DNA from 2 places in the Emcibacter nanhaiensis genome. Region 1 is predicted to be linked to the other one. Evidence: riboswitches for the same ligand, from Rfam matches in the RefSeq annotation. Region 1 holds a riboswitch; the other holds the start of a gene.
What was found. A riboswitch is a leader RNA that binds a small molecule or an ion and turns the genes downstream of it on or off. The one in region 1 is predicted to bind cobalamin.

Region 1 (6,631 bases):
GAACTGATCGCCAGCGTGCGCCACGAGATCGGCCCGGTGGCGGCCCTGAAGCATGTGATTGCGGTCAAGCGCCTGCCCAAGACCCGCTCCGGCAAGATCCTCAGGGGCACCATGCGGTCCATGGCCAACGGCGAGGAGTTTACGCCGCCCGCCACCATTGATGATCACACCATTCTCGATGAAATCGAACAGGCGCTTGGCGCCGAAGGATACCCGCAGTAAATGCTTTGGGTATCCTAGGCCTCGGTTTCGTAGAGTGAGCGCACTTCCTCGGCGATGATGCGGATGCCTTCGCGCACGGTTTTCTCGTCCTGGGCATAGGACATGCGGATGCATTCATGCTTGTGCCGCCAGTCGTCCCTGAGGCCGACAAAGAAATTCTGTCCCGGGATGATCAGCACGCCGCGCGTTTTGAGCCGTTCGTATAGCTCCTGGCTGGTGATGGGCAGACCCTCGAACCACAGCCATAGGAAAATGGCCCCTTCCGGCTTGTGGATATGGAACGGCAGGCCCTGCATATCCTCCCGGCACCATTGTGTCGCAGCCATGGCGCGGTCCCGGTAGAAGGGGGTGATATGGGTCCGGCACATATCCAGGAACTCGTCCCCCTCGAAGAAACCCTTCATCAGCGCCGGGCCCAGGGTGCCGCAGCTGAGATTGACAATGGTGGTGGCGTTGGCGAAGGCGTTGATGATTTCCTCCCGCGCGACAATGATGCCGGTCCGCGCTCCGGGCAGGCCAAGCTTGGACAGGCTCAGCATGAGGACGATATTGTCGTTCCACAGGGGCCTGGCGTCGGTGAAGATGATGCCGGGGAAGGGCAGGCCGTAGGCGCCGTCGATAATCAAAGGAATATCGGCTGCCTTGGCCATGGCATCCAGATGCTCCACCTCGTCATCGGTCAGCACATTGCCGGTCGGATTGGTGGGGCGCGACACACACAAGGCGCCAGTGCTGTCACCCAGCTTGAGCTTGGAAAAATCCACATGATATTTGAACAGGTTGTCGTCGAGATATTCAATGGTCGGCCGGGTGGCGGTATAAAAGTCGTCGCTCAGGCCGGCGTCGGCATAGCCGAGATATTCCGGGGCCAGCGGCAGGTGAATGGTGCGCTGGCTGCCGTCGGCCATTTGCCCGGCAAACATGTTGTAGAGCACGAAGAAGGCCGGCTGACTGCCGTTGGATACGGCAATATTGCGCCAGCTGAGGTTCCAGCCGAACTGGCGATTGAGGAAGTCGGCGACCTGTTCCATGAAGGCCTTGTCGCCTTGGTGCGCCTGGTAGGTGCCCAAGAGGCCGTGGCATTTGTCCGGATCGTCGAGGATGGCCTGCAGCCGCTGGCGGAAAATATCCTCCACAGGCTTGATGCGGGCGGGATTGCCGCCGCCCATAAACAGGATATCCGGGTTGTCGCTAAGCGCGGTGCCCAGATCTTCCATCAGGCTGACGATACCGGACTGGCCGGCGAATTTTTGACCAAAGGCGGAAAGTTTCACTGTTACGACCTTGTAATCTGTTTGGTGGCTGAAAGCGGTATAGCGCAAATTATCTGGCAAGGCCATGCCGAAAAAGCCGGGAATGGCTTTCATAAGCTGTTTCGCAACTGCAATATAAAAATTGACACTGATCTCTTTAGACGTCATCTTCTCCCCGTCGTTGGTTCTTCTCCCCTGAACGGGGAAGGAGCTAAGAGGGAATCCGGTGCGTTCATGGGACAATGCCGGAGCTGCCCCCGCAACTGTAAGCAGCGAGCCGTTATTCATCAATGCCACTGGAACCATCCGGTTTCGGGAAGGCAGGATCACGGTGCCGACCTGCGAGCCAGGAGACCTGCCGCGACCTTGTAATCGTCCTCGGGCGGGGTGCCCCGGTGGAGAGCTGCATTTGTTCCGTCCCGGTTCCGGGACGGCCGTTCTGCATGTTTCTTCCAGGCCTTTGCCCCCTGTTAACAAGGGAATAAGTCCAATGCCTGAATTAAATAACCTGAAATTGATCCTGAGTGGCGGCCCCGTGCGGCTGCGTTTTTATCGAAGCAGGGAGGCGCGGTCATGACCCCGAACCATCCTGCACTTGTCAATCCGACCCGCATGGCGGATGTGGTATTTCCCGGTGACGCCAACCATCATGGGACCCTGTTTGGCGGAATCGGCCTGGCCCAAATGGACAAGGTCGCCTTCATCGCCGCGGCGCGTCACGGCCGGGTGGATTTCGTCACTGCCTCCTGCGAGCATATTGATTTCGAAGCGCCGGTGAATGTCGGCGACATTGTCGAACTGGTGGGGAAAATCGTCCGGGTCGGGCGGCGGTCCCTGTCGGTGGAGGTGGATATGGTCGCCGAAGGGCCGCTGAGCGGCGAGCGTCGCCACTGCAGTCGCGGCATCTTCAACATGGTGGCGGTCGGTCCGCACCTGGCCCGGATTGGTGGCGTTCTGCCGCCCATGGCCGAGCCGGCCGCTCCTGTCCCGGGGCAGACAACGGCGCTGGCGGAAATTGTTTTTCCGGAAAAGACCAGCCATTACGGCAGCCTTTACGGCGGCAATGCGCTGGCGGCCATGGGCAAGGCGGCCTTTATCGCCGCCTCCCGTCATTGCCGCAGGACCGTGGTCCTGGCCGGCACCCACCGGGTGGATTTCACCAGCCAGATCCAGAACGGGGAGGTGATGATCACCGTGCCCCGTATCATCGGCACCGGTGAGCGTTCGATCCGGGTGGTGGTGGAACTGTGGGCGGAAAACCTTCATGCCGATGAGCGCAGGCTCTGCGGCAGCGGGACTTTCACCATGGTGGCCTTAAGTTCACCGCACCGGGGGGAGGATAACGGAGACTAACTGGAACAGACGGCGCCGGAAATCCGGCGCCGCTCAACCGGCCGGGAATATTTTCTGGGAAAATTTTTTAAATTGGGCTAGGGTGCTTTTCCATAAAACAAAGGGTTGCACAGATAAAGGGACAAGGACAGATGAGTACACCGGTAACCGAGAGTAACAGCGCGCTAAGGGATGTGATTAACAAAGGGGATATGACCCCGTTCCAGGTGATGGCTGTGGCCATCTGCTTTTTCCTCAATTTCCTCGACGGCCTTGACCTTCTGGCCCTGGCCTATACGGCGCCCGCCATCACCGCCTACTGGCAGGTGGAGCCCGACGTCATGGGCTATGTCTTTTCCGCCAGCCTGGCCGGCATGACCCTCGGCGCCCTGTTCCTGGCGCCCTTCGCCGATATGATCGGCCGGCAGAAATCGCTGCTCATTGCGCTGGTGATCATTGCCGTCGGCCTGTTCTGGACCAGCCTGTCCGGCTCACCCTATGAGATGATCGCCGCCCGGTTTGTCACCGGCCTCGGCATCGGTATCGTGCTGGCCAGCAGCAGCACCATGGCGGCGGAATATAGTTCCGACAAGCGCCGGGCGCTCAGCATCAGCATCGTCGGCATGGGCTATCCGGTCGGCTCCTTTATCGGCGGCTTCCTGGCCGGCCTGATTATCCCGGACTATGGCTGGCGCGCCGTGTTCCAGGTGTGCGGCGTGATCACGGTGCTTACCATGTTGCCGGTATTTTTCCTGCTGCCGGAATCCATCGACTTCCTGCTGCACAAGCGGCCGAAGGAAGCACTGGCCAAGGTCAACCGGGTGCTTTCGCGCCTCGGCAAGGAAACCATCGACAGACTGCCCGACCTGAAGCCGGAGGATGAGGATCACGCCGCGGGTTTCAAGGCCCTGATGGAACCGGCCGTTCGCATTCCCACCCTGATGCTGTGGGTCGGTTTTTTCTGCGTGTTCGTGACCTATTATTTCATGATCAACTGGTTGCCGCAGATTGTGGTCAGCGAGGGCGGCAGCCTGTGGGAAGGCATCGGCGCCGGCGCCATCTTCAATGTGGGCGGCGTACTCGGTATGCTGCTGCTGGGCCTGATGGCGCCGCGGCTCGGCCTGCACCGGATGCTGCTGTTTTTCCTGGTCGGCGCTATCATCTTCATGACCGTGTTCGGCTACGCCATCGGCAGTCCGATCCTGGTGGTGCTCGGCATCCTGTTCCTGTGCGGTTTCTTCCTGCAGGTGATCATCATCGGCCATTACACTATGTCGGTGGTCATGTATGAGGCCCGGGTCCGCAACACCGGCCTCGGCTGGGGTATCGGCATGGGCCGGTTTGGCGCCATGCTCGGGCCGATCATTGCCGGCTACCTGATCAAAATGGGCTGGACCCCGGAGATGTTCTTCGCCGCCATGACCCTGCCGCTGTTCGTCTGCCTCCTGTCAGTTCGCTACCTGGGAAGGCTTGCCCCCGGCAACGGAACGGGGGAGGCAGGCTGAATAATTTTTTTCCAAAATAAGTTCAAAAGTGACAAAAGCCTGTGAGTTTTCACAGGCTTTTTTTGCGGTGAATTCACATTTTCGTGAGTGTTTCCAAATAAAATGGAATTTATTCTGCAGAATAGTGGAAAAACTGTCCCGAAATGGGAATGGCGAAAGTTAAGTGTCTGGATTTTTTACAGTTTCATTACACTTATAGGTGGAAAGTGTTTTAACTAATTGATTTTAATGAATAAAAAAAGTTGGCACGAATATTGCTGACAGTAGAACAGTGTGTATAAAACCAACTTCTACGGAATAGTAATTAATAGGGGTATTAGTTATGACAAAAACACTCAAAAATACAGCCGCTGTTGTGGCCCTGATGGCCGGTTTTGCGCTGCCGTCTGCCGCTATGGCAACAATTTACACCAATGACACCGATGTTGCGATTCCTGCCGAAGGTTCTGTTTCCAGCGACATCGTTATCGCTGATGCAGGATCTATCGCCAGCATCACAGTAGAAGCCGGCATTGACCACACATGGATCGGTGACCTGCTGATCACTCTGGAATCTGCTGATGGCACGGAGATCGTCCTGATGGACCGTCCGGGTGTACCTGCTTCAACATTCGGCAACAGCGACGACCTGTCTGCTGGCAACCCGCTGATTTTTGATGATGCTTCACTGGTGGCTGCTGAAACTGCAAACGGTGGCGGCACTTATGGTCCGGACGACGCCCTGGCTTCCCTGTTTGGTGAATCCCTGGCTGGAACATGGACACTGCACATCGAAGATCTGGCTGGTGGTGATGCTGGTTTGCTGGACTACTGGAGCCTGAACATCAACTGGGAAATCGTTGATGCGCCTGAGCCTGCAGCCCTCGGCCTGATGGGGCTCGGCCTGGTTGGTATGGGTTTCGCAGCGCGTCGTCGCAAAGCGTAATTACCGCAGGGCAAAAGCCTACACCAAGACTATTCGAACAAACGGCTCCGGCATTTCCGGGGCCGTTTTGTTTTGGTTTAAACCCGACCTTCGTCGCGGTTTTTGTGGATGATCTGGCCTTCGGTGGGGGAACTCAGGTTCAGCTTCGGCTTCTTCTTGTCCAGCTTGGCGGTGACCCAGCCGTCGTTGAGCATCACTTCCAGCGCCTGCAGGGCGTGCTGCAGGCCGAGTTCCGGTGTGGCGGCGGCGCCGGTTTTGGCATAATGCTGCAGCAGGGCCCGGGCGATGTCGGCGATGTCGCTGTGTTGTTTCAGCACCTCGATCATCAGCGCGTAAAGACCAGTGACCACCAGCTTTTTGTTGCCGCGGTGATAACAGGTGAGGGTTTCTACCTTGCCGTCCTTATACTCCAGGCTGCGGCCTTCCCTGGCGCGGGTGAGATTGAGCTTGAACTTGTTGAATTTCGAGACCTGCCAGTCCAGGTCCTGGCCGGTAAACAGGCCGGTAATCTGCTTGACGCCGGCGAGGTCAAGGCCACCGAGTCCGGCCTGACCCTGAACATCACCGGTAAAGCCGCCGGTGCCGAGCCACTGGAACGCCTGCCTGGCGTCCAGCTTGAGACCGGCGTCTTTGGCGATTTCGCTGGTATATTCCTGCAGGTCGGTGAACTGGCCGTTGGCACTGTACCAGAAATCGGCAAAGCGGATATGCTGGTTGATGCGGGTTTTCTGGCTGTCTTCATAGAATTGTCTCAGGAACGCGGGATCGTCATAGCCGTCTTCCATGGCGAGGATGGAGTAGGCGGCTTCCCGGGCGCCGGAATGGGCGAGGGTCAGGCCCGCGGCCAGGATCGGATCGGCAAAGCCGCAGCATTCGCCGATCATGAACCAGTTTTCCCCGACCATGCGATCGGCGAGGAACGACCAGTCTTTGGTTGCCTTGACGTCGCCGTCCCGGCTGGCGTTGGCCGTCAGCTTGGCGATCAACGGTTCCTGGGCGAGGGCGTCGAGATAGAGCTCTTCCGTGCTGCCGCTCCAGCTCTTGGCATGGTCGGCAGGACAGATATAGCCGATGCTGGTGCGGGTGGGGCCGAGCGGAATAAACCAAATCCAGCCGGTGCCGATGCTCAGCACCTGCACCCTGGTGCCGCCGACGCCGATGGACACCGCCCATTCGGTATTGTTCCAGTAATCCCAGAAGGCCACGTTGCGCAGCTTGGTCGGGGCATGGGTCGTGACGCCGAGTGCGCGGCGCAGAATGCCGCTGTTGCCGGACGCGTCCATATAATATTTGGCTTCGACCATGTCGCCGCTGTCCAGTTCCAGCCCGGTGACCCGATCGCCTTGGTGCAGGATTTTGCTGACCTTGGTGTTCTGGCGCACGTCCGCGCCCAG
Region 2 (6,631 bases), on a different contig from region 1:
GACCCACCTGCAATATAGCCCGAAAGATTTCCACGGCGGGCACTGGCGCCTGGTGCGGCTCAACCATACCGGAGCGGTCTAGAAATCAATGCCCCGCACCGGCTGGAACCCGGCGTCAAAGGGATGTTTGACATTCGTCATCTCCGTCACCAGGTCAGCGACCCCGATCAGTTCCTGCGGCGCATCCCTGCCGGTAACAAAGACGGAACAGTCTTTGTGCCGGGATAACAGTCCCTTGATTACTTCCTCAACCGGCAGATAATCGTTCCGCAGGACAATATTCAGTTCATCCAGCACCACCAGGTCATAGTCGCCGCTGCGCATCATGTCGAGCCCCACTTCCCAGGCGGCGCGGGCTGCGGCAATATCCCGTTCCCGGTCCTGGGTATCCCAGGTAAAACCTTCGCCCATCACCCGGAAATCCACCATATCCTCGAAGCGTTTGAAAAACAGACGCTCCCCGGTTTTCCATTTTCCCTTGATGAACTGCACCACGCCTACCTTTCTGCTCCAGCCCAAGGCACGCAGGATGGTGCCGAAAGCGGCCGTGGTCTTGCCCTTGCCAGAGCCGGTATTGACCATCAGCAGGCCGCGTTTCTGCTGTTCTTTTCCCGCCATTTTTTTGCGATGAGCGGCCTGTTGTTTTTTCATTTCTGCGCGGTGCTGTTCGTTTTTATCCTGAGATGTCATTCTTCACCCTCTCAACTGTTGTGCAAGCCTGTTCCAGGCTTCCTCGCTTCCCGGCACTCCGAAACGAAGCCAGGATGGATGATCCGGAAAGGTGCGGACATAAATACCCGCCTGCGCCAATTTACCAGCTTTCCCGGCCGCATCCTCCGCCTCTGTCAGACAATAGAGAGACGTTGAGCCCGTTATGGAATACCCATATTTTTCAAGAAGTTCCTGCAACCTTCTCATCTCCCCCGCAAGCTGTTCACGCATTGCTGAAATCCAGGACAGGTCCCGGTAGAAATGCCCGAAGACCCGCAAAGTCAGCGTGGAAATCTCCCACAGCTGACAAAGATTGTTCAGTCTCTGGCTCACAGTTCCGGACGTCACAACCGTGCCAAGGCGCAGGCCGGCAAGTCCGGAAAATTTGCCAGCCGAACGCAGAACCACCAGACCGTCCGACAACGGAAAGGTCAGCAGGCTGAGTGCGGGATCGATATCGGCAAAGGCTTCGTCGACAATGACCATACCACCCCGCTCAATATGCCGCATGGACAGCTGATAGAGCTTTTCCGTGTCGAACGTTTGGCCATCGGGGTTATTGGGGTGAGTCAGGACAAGAATTGATCCCCCCGGCAGACCGGTCAGACCGTCCCAGTCATAGGGCTTAGTCTCCACCTGAAATCCGGCAGCGGACCAGGACCGCAGATGCTCGCTGTAGGTGGGACCGGGAACAATCACTTTCCGATTGGTCTCAAAACAGCGCGGCAAAAGTTCTATGGCCGCCTGGGATCCGGGCGTGAGAATGATCTTCTCCGCCCCGACGCCGAGATAGTCAGCGCAGGCATCCCGGCAGAACACCATGTCAGCCTGACCAGGCAGACGCCGGACAGCCTGTTCAAGTTCCGCGGAGGATATTTTTTCCCGCCATGGCCAGGAATGGGGATTGATCCCGGTGGACAGGTCAATCCAGGGCTGTGGGGCGTCGGGATAGTGTTTTTGGACCTGCTGCAGGTCGCCGCCGTGAACTCTGTGATTCATAACAAGACTCCCACGCTCAAGACTACGCCGGCCATCACTCCAAAGGCGACCTTGGTTAGTTTCAGCGCCTCTTTGATATCCTGCCGAATGAGATCATACCGGCCAGTGCCCATATAGGCCCCGTCAACCTCTTCCTCACCATAACGTCTAGGTCCACCAAGCCGGAAAGACAAAATATTGCCCAAGGCTGCTTCGGGCCAGCCCGCATTGAGGGACAGATGCCCTGCCGCCTGCTCCATCGTCTTCACAAAAACCTCCAGGAGCCCGAAACGCCTTGTCAGCCTGCCCGCTACTATAAACAAAACCGCTGTCAGCCGCGCCGGCAGGAAATTCGCCAGGTCATCGAGCCGGGCCGCGGCCTTGCCAAAAGTTTCATACCGGGGTGATCGGTGCCCGATCATGCTGTCCGCTGTATTGATCGCCTTATAGCCCACAAGCCCGGGCAAACCGGCAACAAGAAACCAGAAAGCGGGCGCCATGACACCATCGGAGAAATTTTCCGCCAGGCTTTCCACCGCTGCCCGGTTCACCCCGGCTTCATCCAGTTGCGCCACATCCCGGCCGACAATCCGGGCAACCGTCTGTCTGCCGCTTTCGGTATCGGGACTGTCCGCCACCGCCAGCACATGGTCATACAGGCTGCGCGCCGCCAGCAATGTGCTGGCCAGAACTACTGTCACGATCCAGCCCCCCCAGACCGGCAGCAATGTAAAGGCGACAATCTCAACAGCCACGGCGAGTAGAATCCAGAACATCAGGTAAACCGTCAGAGAAAATAGTCCGCGAATGAAATTCTCCCTTTTCCCCGCCGTCTCCCAACGATTGAACTCACGCTCAAGAGCGGCCAGGGAACGCCCCATCAGAACCGCCGGATGGGGGATGCGCCGATACAGCCATTCGGGGTCGCCGGTCAAGGCATCCAGCGCCAAAATAAAGAAAAGCGCCTGCGCCGGGATCATTCGGACGCCTCCGCCGCGTCTTTTGTCCCCGTTTCCAGCTTTTGCAGTTCCTCAAGGATATAGTCAGCGGCCTCCGGCAGGAAAATGCCATTGCACGACAGATAACGGCCCGGTACATAAATGGTGGGTATATCAGACAGCATGCGCCTGACCATGCCATGTCTTGAGATACTCCAGCTGGAATTATGGTTGGACTGCATGTCAAAAAAACTGCCAATAATCAGGTCTGGCTTTCGACTGGTCAAAAGCTCCAGCGGAGTCTGCTGCCAGCCGGAATAACCGAATTCATCGGCCATGGTCCGGAAGCCCGCCAAATTGAGCAACTCATTGACATAAGTACCCTTGCCGGCGGTAAAACCGCTGGGAGTCAGGTAAAGGACAAGTTCCGATCGCCTGGGCAGGTTTTCCAGTCTGTCAAACCGGCGGTTAAGCTCCGCCACTTTCTCTGCCGCACGCATTTCCTGTCCCAAGGCCCTGCCAAACAGGCGAATGTTATTCAGCAGAGCCTCCCGGCTATAGCCGAAACCGGCGGACGCAATATAATAACCGTTGCTGGCCAGATAGTCCCGAAAGCCCGACCCTGCCCAGTAGCGGGCAACCACGTCGGGCTTAAGCGCCAGAATTTCCTCTAACGTGGAACGAAACTGCGGCAGCCCCTCAGCCTGTTCCCGGTAGAAACTGTGCACGTCTCTGGCTTCATTGGACAGGGCAAGGATCTGGTCCCGATCCGCCAGTGCCAGCACATACTGATCGGAACAATAATCCAGGGAAACGACGGTGGGCTTTTGGCCCTCCGCCGCGATAAGATTTTGTGACAACAGAAGCGCCGCCCCGAAACAGATCAGACATTTCAGGGCGACATGTCTCATGATCAGAACCCTGTCCGGACACCGAGGTAGAAGGAACGGTCCGGTGTGCCGTAACCGGATACCTGCTGATATTCCTCATCCAGCACATTGTCCACCCGGCCGAACAGCTCGATGCTGTCGGTCACCTGGTATTTGGCACGGAAGTCGACCCGGCTCCAGGCGTCAACGGGCGGTGCGTAGGGATCAGTCTCTTCGCTGTTATGGGTAATGCTGAGGGCCAGATACAGACCTTCCACGGCCTCCCATTCCAGCTGGCCGAAGATCATATGCTCCGGTACGCGGACCAGCTGTTCGCCGGTCTCGCCGTCGGTGGCGTCGGTCCAGGTGTAGTTGGCGCTGAGGCGCAGGGTATCGAGAACCTGGGCGTCGAGGCGCAGTTCCAGGCCTTGGGTTTCCACACGGGCGATGTTGTCATAGCCGGCCGTATAGGAGAAATCGATCATGTTATCGATGTCCTGGTGGAACCAGGTGGCAGCCACAAACAGCCGGTCCTCAAGCAGATTCTGTTCGATGCCGATTTCCCAGCCTTCGGATTCCTCCGGCTGCAGTCCAAGGTTCGGCTCGGACAACCCGCAGAAAGTGCAGATATAAGTGAGCTGGAACACGCTCGGCGCCTTGAAGCCTTCGCCCCAGTTGGCAAAGACCTTGGTGCCGCTGTCCGCCATGTAATAGGAAGCGGTGAGACGAGGCGTCGTGGTGTCGCCATAGCGGTTATGGTCATCATAACGCAATCCGGCGGTCAGTGTCAGGCCGCCCAGTCCTTGCCAGCTTACTTCACCGACCAGGCTGTCAATATTGAATTTTTCGTCTGTCACCGTTTCCGCCGCGGTTTCCTCGTGCTGGGCACCGAAAGACAGGGTCAGGGACGGGTCGATCTCATAAACGCCGAAATAATCGGCATTCCAGCGCGTCCCTTCGGCCAGATAGCTTTGAACACCATTAGAGAAATTTTCCCGGTCTGTTTCGGAGTAGTTGGCAGAGAAGGTATTGCGGAACTTGCCGTCGTCCAGGTCATAAAACCATTTGCCGCCGATCAGAAACTCCTCAGTATAACCGACTTCGTCGCCGTCGGCCGGTCCCCAGCTGTCATATTCATTGCGGCTTTTAGCGTAACGGGCAACAAGTTCTGTATCGAAGTCAGGGGCGATTTCCGCATTGACCTTGCCGCGCAGGGTATAGTTCCAGTATCCGTCGGCTTCGGTATTGCCGTCGTTTTCATCGGCCTTGGAGATGCCGTCGGAATCAATGCCGCTGATCCCCAGGCTGAATTTCAGCCTGTCACTGCCGCCCAATATCTGACCGGTGCCGCGCCATGTGTTATAAGAACCGCCTTCGGCGGTCAGGGAACCGCCAAAACCTTCTGCGCCTTCCCGGGTGATGATATTGATCACACCGCCGATAGCGTCAGAGCCATACAGGATGGACTGGGGACCTTTCAGAACCTCGATCCGCTCAATGCCATTGGCTTCCAGATTGGAAAAATCATAACTGCCGCCGGGGGTGGAGACATCATTGGCCTGAACGCCGTCAATCAGGATTACGGTCTGTTCACTGGAAGCACCGCGAATACGGATCGAGGACGAACCGCCAAATGACCCGTTGCCATTCAGCGATAACCCGGGCACGGACTGCAGGATATCCTGCACGAAATAATTCTGCCGGTTTTGGATATCCATTTCGCTCAGCACCTCTATGCTGCTGCCCACCCGGGACAAGGGTTTTTCATAACGGGTGGCGGTGACGACAATTTCCTCGGCAATGTCCGTGACATCCTCGGCCAGGGCCGCCGTTGACACAGCGGTACCGGCCAAAAGTGCGAAAGTTGAAATTCTGATACTTCTTTGGGATAACATATAAATACTCCTCCAGCGCCCCTCGGGGCATTTGTTTTCATTCTGCTGATTGGAGTATTTCTGAAGTCGAGAGACACTCCGCACAAGCAACGGGTGTCGCCTGCACGGATGACCGCTCTGATCCATTAACCCGATGGCCAGAAGGACGACCGGACGGCAGGTTTCCTGGCTTCCGGATCCTCACTTCCGCCCGACCTTCCCGGATATTTATCCAGTGGTCAAAAAACGGGGCTTTAGCTCGCCGGTTACAGTTGCGGGTACAGCCATGGTCTTGGGGATTTTTCCTCACCATGTTCCCTTTTACCCCCTCGCGGGGCACCGTCCACGTCGGGTTATACACAGGGTTTCTATATTGTGCAATGCAAGGAAGCAATTTTATTTGGTCATTATGGGTGCCAAGTGGTGCCGGCCCCGCCATGTCTTCACCAGAACCCTGCGCGCCTTCTCTGAACAGGTCCGAGGCGAAGGTTATGACAGTTTCGAGATCACTGTTTGAGCCGGGGCGGCGCGGAACAGAAGGTGGCCCACTGTATGAAAGATGCGGGAATGCCGTGATCGGCAGTGGAGGACCGTCAGGGATGGAAACTAATCAGTCTCCACAGATTACCAGGGGACGCGCCGCCGGCGTTTCCGGTGATGGATCATATCGGAAAAGTGCTCCGCTCCAGTTACGCCAACAGCGAACCGCACCATCCGCTCTATACCCTTCAGTTCTTCCCCGGATTCCTCACGAAGCAGGAAAACCGCAAATTGCGGCTCAGGACGATCTAGACATATCTTGGCAAAGGACGTTGTTGCGGCTGAGAGGCACCGGAAAGTGTCCGTCTTACAACATGTTAGCTGAAAAAGTGCGCAGCAACTGCGCACTTTCTATCCCACAAACCCTTTTCACACCAGATCGAAAAACATAAAGAGGGTCTAGTTCCCTGGTGCGCCACCGATGGCCTGCCAAATAATTCTAAAACAAAAACACCCACTTAATGATGAGGCGTTTAAGTGGGTTGCGGGGAAAGGATTTAGACAAAAATTGGAGCACCAAGATTGAAGCCTGTCCACGTGAAGTAAAAGGCTTCTGCCGCTACAATTTACCGAACGGCTGTAGAAGTTGAATTGTGAACAGTCCCCTTACATCCAGAATACAAGGTAAAATATAAATCCCAGCAAAAATAGAACCACTGCATAACAGCATTTATGCAAAAAAGGGGCCTGATATTTCATAACATCAAGCCCCAGGTTTCCA

Region 2: another riboswitch for cobalamin. It lies ahead of FIV46_RS07865 (TonB-dependent receptor plug domain-containing protein); the one in region 1 lies ahead of FIV46_RS03720 (acyl-CoA thioesterase).

What each region holds. Positions count from the first base shown of each region.
Region 1 is NZ_VFIY01000004.1:693,941-700,571, reverse strand. It holds gene FIV46_RS03730 (AMP-binding protein) at 1-222, shown strand, start outside; gene FIV46_RS03725 (valine--pyruvate transaminase) at 237-1,496, opposite strand; cobalamin riboswitch at 1,640-1,852, shown strand; gene FIV46_RS03720 (acyl-CoA thioesterase) at 2,049-2,828, shown strand; gene FIV46_RS03715 (MFS transporter) at 2,960-4,312, shown strand; gene FIV46_RS03710 (proprotein convertase P-domain-containing protein) at 4,635-5,237, shown strand; gene FIV46_RS03705 (NAD(P)/FAD-dependent oxidoreductase) at 5,315-6,631, opposite strand, start outside.
Region 2 is NZ_VFIY01000006.1:59,599-66,229, reverse strand. It holds gene FIV46_RS07890 (histidine phosphatase family protein) at 1-82, shown strand, start outside; gene cobO (cob(I)yrinic acid a,c-diamide adenosyltransferase) at 79-690, opposite strand; gene FIV46_RS07880 (threonine-phosphate decarboxylase) at 694-1,710, opposite strand; gene cbiB (adenosylcobinamide-phosphate synthase CbiB) at 1,707-2,669, opposite strand; gene FIV46_RS07870 (ABC transporter substrate-binding protein) at 2,666-3,538, opposite strand; gene FIV46_RS07865 (TonB-dependent receptor plug domain-containing protein) at 3,541-5,391, opposite strand; cobalamin riboswitch at 5,531-5,729, opposite strand; gene FIV46_RS18340 (hypothetical protein) at 6,028-6,162, shown strand.